2 regions of the Streptococcus sp. 1643 genome follow, and region 1 is predicted to be linked to the other one. Evidence: predicted binding sites of a transcription regulator. Region 1 holds the regulator's gene; the other holds the start of a gene.
The links. The regulator Rex, encoded in region 1, represses fermentation and respiration genes when NADH is low (regulators of the CRP and FNR family bind a similar motif). The targets are predictions, from matches to a motif close to TTGTGAANTANTTCACAA.

Region 1 (3,417 bases):
ACCGTGAAAAGACGGATCTGATTTAAGATTACACATGATCTTACTCAATCACTTTTAGAACATAGGAATCTACTTCTGCCATATTGATAACAGGAAGAGGTTTTATCGTGGGTACAAGTAAATTTTCTTGAAAGTAAAGACTTGAACGAAATTTACTTTTTAGTTTGGCATATGCCTTTTTACAAAATCGTTTTGCCTTTTTAGACATTTCTTTCAGCTGTTTTTCTTTTTCTTTTTGAGATAGTTTATCGAAATTCTCTTTATTCTTAGAAAAAGATTGGTAACTTTCCGCTGTTAAAAGTCTATAGAGATTAGAAAGATGAAAGCAAACCCTTATTTCTTTTTCATTGTTTGATAAGAAAAGATTAGCTTCCTTTTTCTTATAAGATATGAAAACATTAGCTTCTATATCTCTCAAAATCTCATAAGTAGAAGGTGTTTTAATTTCATTCATGATTTAATAACCTATTTATAAGTCCTAGAGTTCGTTAACAACATAGTCAAATAGCGTTTTATCTTTGGGGCGATTTTCAAATAGAAATTCAGGATGCCATTGAACACCAAGATAAGGAAAGCCATCCGTAGTTGTCACAGCCTCAATGATTCCATCTTTAGGATCATGTGCTACAACCTTAAGATTTGAAGCTAGATCTTTAATGCTTTGGTGGTGGAAGGAGTTGATGTGAGAGATTTCTCCATAGATTTCTCGGAGAATCGTATCAGGTTCCGTTACGAGACGTTGGGTCGTGTATTCGGCTGAACAGTCCTGCCAATGATCTTCGATATCTTGGTGAAGCGTGCCCCCCATAGCGACATTGAAAAGTTGAGTACCCCGACAAACAGAGAAAATTGGCTTCTTTTGTTTAATCGCTTCTTTGATAAGTGCTAGTTCAAAAATATCTCTTTGAAGGTGGTAGTCATCACTATCAATAGCCTTTGGTTCACCATAGTATTTTGGATCAACATTTTGCCCACCCGTTAGGATGAGCTTATCAATGATACTGATGTAATAGGCAGCCATTTCTTGATCACCAATCGGTAGGATGATTGGAATTCCGCCAGCGTCCTTGACTCCTTCAATAAAGCCCTTTGCTGCATAGCTCATCATGATGTCATCATCTGGATGAGCTTTTTCATTTCCTGTAATCCCAATAACTGGTTTTTTCATAAATGCTTTCGCTTTCTAATCCTCTTTACGCATAAAATAGAGGAGAGTTTGGAGTTCGCTTGTCAAATCGACATACTGAACGACCACATCTTTTGGGAGGTGAAGGTGAACAGGGGAAAAGCTGAGAATACCTTTTATACCTGCATCAACCAAAAGATTGGCAACTTCTTGTGATTGAACACTTGGAACTGTTAGGATAGCAGTTTTGACATCTGCTTCTTTGATTTTTTCTTTAATCTGTGAGATACCATAGATTGGAATCCCATCAGGTGTCTGGCTTCCAACTTCTGGATGGTCATCTAGGTCAAAGCCCATGATAATTTTCATCTTGTTACGCTCGTGGAAGCGGTAGTGGAGAAGGGCATGTCCCATATTTCCAATCCCAACCAGCATAACATTTGTAATTGAGTTATCATTTAGGAGATCAGCAAAAAAATTCATCAATTTTTTGACATCGTAACCAAAACCACGACGACCTAGTTCACCAAAATAGGAAAAATCCCGACGAACGGTCGCAGAATCGATACCGATAGCCTCTGCAATTTGCTTGGAGTTGGCACGTTCGATTTTTTCTGCATGAAATCTCTTGAAAATTCGGTAGTAAAGAGAGAGTCTTTTTGCTGTTGCTTTTGGAATAGCAGACTGTTTATCTTTCACAAAATCACAACCTTTCTATTCTTCTATTTTATAGAAACATTGTGAAAAAATCAACAAAAACAAGAAAAAACTAAGAAATTTCTTAGTTTTTATCTGAAAAATGAGCTTGCGATAGAAAACGGTAGAGATCGCCAACCAATCCTTGATAAATCACCATATCATTCAGCGTTAAGGAGCTGATTAGGAGAGTATCAGGTAGGGTCACACAGCCAGATAGAGATAACATGAGCTCTTCGTAATCCTTATATTCAAGTGTACGTTCTACGTGATAGTTATCTTGATAGGTAAGTCGATACATAGTCAATTATCTTTCTTCTTTAGTGAAGATACCGCGTTCTACAAGGCTGTCCATGAGGAAGTAGAATTTTTCCTGATGAATGTGGTGGTCTTCTGATTTAAAGATATTAACCAAACGAAGGCCAGACTTGTCAGTAATGTTGAGTTTAGCACCTGTAAGGTCTTTATTGATGATGATTTTTAGTTTGAAACCTTCACCACTGTTAGGTACTTTTTCAAGTAGACGAGTCAGTTCGTAGTTTCCAACCTTTGTTTCAAAGAAAGTATTATCTTTCAGTGTGAACTTTTTGACAGTAGGGCTAAGTGTGTAGTCGTAGCGGCAGTTTTGTAGTTTAATGGTTTTTTCGAATGCCATTAGATTAATCTCCAATAATATTTTTTAAGGTTTGTGCGAGTTGTTTCAGTTCTTCCTCAGTATTAAGAGGAGAGAGACTGATACGGACAGATTCTTTCAATCGATGTGAATCTGGTCCATAAAATGCTTTAAGCACATGACTGGTTTGCACAATACCAGCAGTACAAGCTGAACCGGTAGAAATTGAAATTCCTTCAAGGTCTAACCGAAGCAAGAGCAAATCATTTTTTTGACCAGGAAAGCCAATGTTGACAACATAAGGAAGCTGGTGTTGGCTTTCGTTGAGATAGTATTCTAGATTTGCAATCTCATCTAGAAAAGCAGATTTTAATCCCTCTAGTTTTTGGTAATGCTCAACTTGGTCATTTAAATCCTCTTTGAGAGCAGCGACCATACCTACAATAGCAGCGAGGTTTTCTGTTCCAGCCCGTTTCTTTTGTTCTTGGTCTCCACCGTGAAGGTAGGAATCAAAGTCCGCGGAAGAAGCGTAAAGAAATCCGACTCCTTTTGGTCCATGGAATTTATGGGCAGAAGCGCTGAGGAAATCAATTCCCAATTCCTCGGGATGGATAGGAATTTTTCCGATAGCTTGAACAGCATCTACATGATAAGCAACAGGATGGTCTTTTAAAATATGTCCAATCTCAGCGATAGGTAAGAGGCTACCTGTTTCATTATTAGCGTACATGGTGGAAACGAGAATGGTATCGTCACGTAAGGCTTCTTGAATTTGCTGGGCAGTTATTTCTTGATTTACTGGTTGGATGATAGTTGCTTCAAAACCAAAATGTTGCACCAGATAATCGATGGTCTCAAGTACAGAATGGTGTTCAATAGCTGTCGTGATAATATGTTTTCCACGATTTTGATGACGGAGACAATAGCCAATAATGGCTGTATTGTTACTTTCTGTACCGCCAGACGTGAAAAAGATATGTTG
Region 2 (3,417 bases), 890 kb from region 1:
AACGGCAAATGGTGTTACTTCTGAACCTGTACCTGAAGTTGTTGGGATACCGATGTACTTCGCTTTCTTACCAAGTGATGGGAAGCGGAAGGCACGTTTACGGATGTCCATGAATTTTTGAACCAAGTCACGGAAGTCGATTTCTGGTTGTTCGTAGAAGAGCCACATTACTTTGGCCGCGTCCATTGGAGAACCACCACCAAGAGCGATGATTGTATCTGGTTCAAATGCTTTCATCACTTCAGCACCACGTTCTACAGTTGTGATGTCTGGATCTGGTTCAACATCTGAGAATACTTGGATAGTTACACGATTGCTACGTGCGTTCAATTGATCGATAACACGTTGAACAAAGCCAAGCTTTTCGATAGATTTGTCTGTAACAATCATAACGCGTTCAATATCTTCACATGTTTGAAGGTATTGGATAGAATTGCGTTCGAAGTAAATTTTTGAAGGAACTTTAAACCACTGCATATTATTTCTACGTTTCCCTACTTTCTTGATGTTTAGAAGGTTGATCGCACTCACATTATCACCGACTGAGTTGTGTCCATATGAACCACATCCAAGTGTCAATGATGGAATGAAGGCATTGTATACGTCACCGATACCACCGAAAGTAGATGGAGAGTTCCAGATAATACGCATTGCTTTGATTTCTGTACCAAAGCGTTTAGCAAGAGCTTCGTCTTTTGTATGGATGGCTGCTGAGTGACCAAGTCCGTTAAACTCAACCATTTGACGAGCTTTTGTAAGACCATCTTCTGTATCTTCAGCTTTTAGGACAGCGATAACTGGTGACAATTTTTCACGAGTCAATGGTTCTTTCGGTCCTACTTCTGCACATTCTGCAGCCAAGATGTTTGTTCCTTCTGGAACGCTGAATCCTGCTTGTTCAGCAATCCATGCTGCTTGTTTACCAACGATGTTTGCATTTAGTTTAGCACCTGCACAGTTTTTGCTGTTAGCTTTCACACCGAAACAGAATTCTTCAAGAAGTGCTTTTTCTTTCTTGTTTACAAAGTAAGTGTGATATGATTTGAATTCTTCTATAAATTCATCATACACTTCTTTATCAATGATAACCGCTTGTTCTGATGCACAGACCATCCCATTATCAAATGATTTAGACATAACGATGTCATGAGCCGCTTGACGAAGGTCAGCAGATTTTTCTACATAGGCAGGAACGTTTCCGGCACCTACCCCAAGTGCTGGTTTTCCACATGAGTATGCCGCTTTAACCATAGCATTCCCACCAGTTGCAAGAATAGTTGCAACACCTTCGTGGTTCATTAGCGCTCCAGTTGCTTCCATAGATGGCTTTGTAATCCACTGAACACAGTTTTCAGGAGCACCTGCTGCGATCGCCGCATCACGAACGATTTGTGCTGCATGAGCAGAAGATTCTTGAGCTGATGGGTGGAAGGCGAAAACGATTGGGTTACGTGTTTTCAAAGCAATCAATGATTTGAAAATCGCTGTTGAAGTTGGGTTTGTTGTAGGAGTGACACCACAGATTACCCCGACAGGCTCCGCAATCTTTGTCAAACCTGTAATTGGATCATCTTCGATAACTCCAACTGTTTTAACTCCACGCATATTGTTCACTACGTGTTCACAGGCAAATAGGTTTTTTGTTGCCTTGTCTTCAAATACCCCACGACCAGTTTCTTCAACTGCGTGTTGTGCAAGGATACCGTGCGCGTCAAGTGCTGCAACAGACGCTTTTGCTACGATATAGTCAACTTGCTCTTGGTTCAACTTGCGCATTTCATCAAGCGCAACCAAGGCTTTTTTCACGAGACCATCGACATGCTTTTCAGCAGCAAGTTGTTTTTCCTCTGGTGTTACTGTTTTTTTATCAGCCATATTATCCTCCATAGCCTTTAAGGATGTTATCCTTTGTTAATTTTTTCACAAGTTTATTATAACTCTTTTTTTATGCTTTGTAAACAGTTTCATAAGTATTTCACAAAGAATTTTTCTAAGATTGTGATTTTTTTCTCAATATCCCTATACAATAGAGTTTTGTCTGGACGATTGTGAAATTATGGAAAAAATTTTTTTATTTCACAAAGTTTTTCTAGTTGATAGTTATTTATCGAATTTAAGAAAAGAAAGCGTTTTCTTTCCGGTTTTGAAAAATAGTCTCCTAACTTGGAGACTACTATTTTTGCTGAAAAACGCCTTGTTTAAAGGTCCCTTCATAAACAACTTCTTGCTCTGTAGTCAACTTCCCTTGACCTTCAGCCTGACCATTTACAAAATCACCTTCGTATTTCCAGCCATCTTTTGATTGGAAAGTCCCTTTTCCATTAAAGGCTCCATTATTGAAATCACCTGTATATTGGTCTCCATTTTCAAAGGTCAGGGTTCCTTGACCATTCATTTTCCCTCGTACCAAGGTGCCATCATAAACAAGAGCTCCACCATCAAGTGTCAGGACACCCTTTTTAGGCGTATTTAGCAGAAATACCGAAAGAGCACAGAGTACCATTACAACTACTGCAACGAGCTCTAACCTAGGGCGAGTTAGGTAAACTCTACACTTCTCATAAAATTGTTTAAGCTTTTCCATTGTTACTCTCTTTTTCTAATCGATCTAGCCAGCTTTGACATCCACTTGTGATACGAGCATAGGTTTCCTCAAAATCTCCTGTATACCAAGGATCTGGGACACTTTCAGATGCAAAAGAGTAGATTTTGTACTGTAGTTCCTGAGGACACATGTGACGCAGATCTGAAACGTTTGAAGCATCCATACCGATAATGTAATCAAACAATTCAAAGTCCTCTCTGCCAATCTGAAGCGATGTTTTGTCTTTGTCATACGGGATCTGATACTGCTGGAACATCCTCTGCGTTCCCTTATGAATCGGATTGCCATGTTCCCATGATGACGTTGCCCGACTCTCGACGTGGTAATCGCTCGTCATGGACTTCATCACAAACTCTGCCATGGGGCTTCGGCAGATATTTCCTAGGCAAACAAATACTATTTTTTTCATCCCTTTTCCTCTCGTCTCATAGAAAAACGGGAGTGACAGGTCCCGTTTTATTCTTCGATTGCTCCGCCTTCGTCAACAACTGTTCCTTCTGGTGTCACAGCTTCTTTGAGTGGCAAAACGGTCTTAATTGCAGCCAATTCAAAGGTCAAATAGACCCCATCTACATCCAGTACGATTGTACCTTTCTCAGTATCTACTTCATCCACTGTTCCGTAAAGCCCACCAATTGTAATGACTTCATATCCTTTTTGAAGCTTGTTCAAACTTTCCATACGCTTTTGCGCTTGTTTCTTTTGAGAACGTTGCATAAAGAACATCAAGGCAAACATACCTACAAGCATGATCAAAAATGTTAAATTTGGACTAATATTTTCCATAGTATTTTCTCCTTTGTATTTTACAT

Region 2: a site for Rex is predicted at 1,909-1,926, ahead of adhE (bifunctional acetaldehyde-CoA/alcohol dehydrogenase). Genes of this name have one in related genera too.

Annotation. Positions count from the first base shown of each region.
Region 1 covers NZ_CP040231.1:1,052,094-1,055,510, reverse strand. Annotated here, with positions in the region: gene radC (DNA repair protein RadC) at 1-26, shown strand, start outside; gene FD735_RS05590 (hypothetical protein) at 41-454, opposite strand; gene FD735_RS05585 (gamma-glutamyl-gamma-aminobutyrate hydrolase family protein) at 479-1,168, opposite strand; gene FD735_RS05580 (redox-sensing transcriptional repressor Rex) at 1,184-1,825, opposite strand; gene FD735_RS05575 (DUF4649 family protein) at 1,908-2,123, opposite strand; gene FD735_RS05570 (DUF1831 domain-containing protein) at 2,130-2,477, opposite strand; gene FD735_RS05565 (cysteine desulfurase family protein) at 2,482-3,417, opposite strand, start outside.
Region 2 covers NZ_CP040231.1:160,665-164,081, reverse strand. Annotated here, with positions in the region: gene adhE (bifunctional acetaldehyde-CoA/alcohol dehydrogenase) at 1-1,875, opposite strand, end outside; gene FD735_RS00930 (MORN repeat-containing protein) at 2,174-2,584, opposite strand; gene FD735_RS00925 (low molecular weight protein-tyrosine-phosphatase) at 2,571-3,014, opposite strand; gene yajC (preprotein translocase subunit YajC) at 3,062-3,382, opposite strand.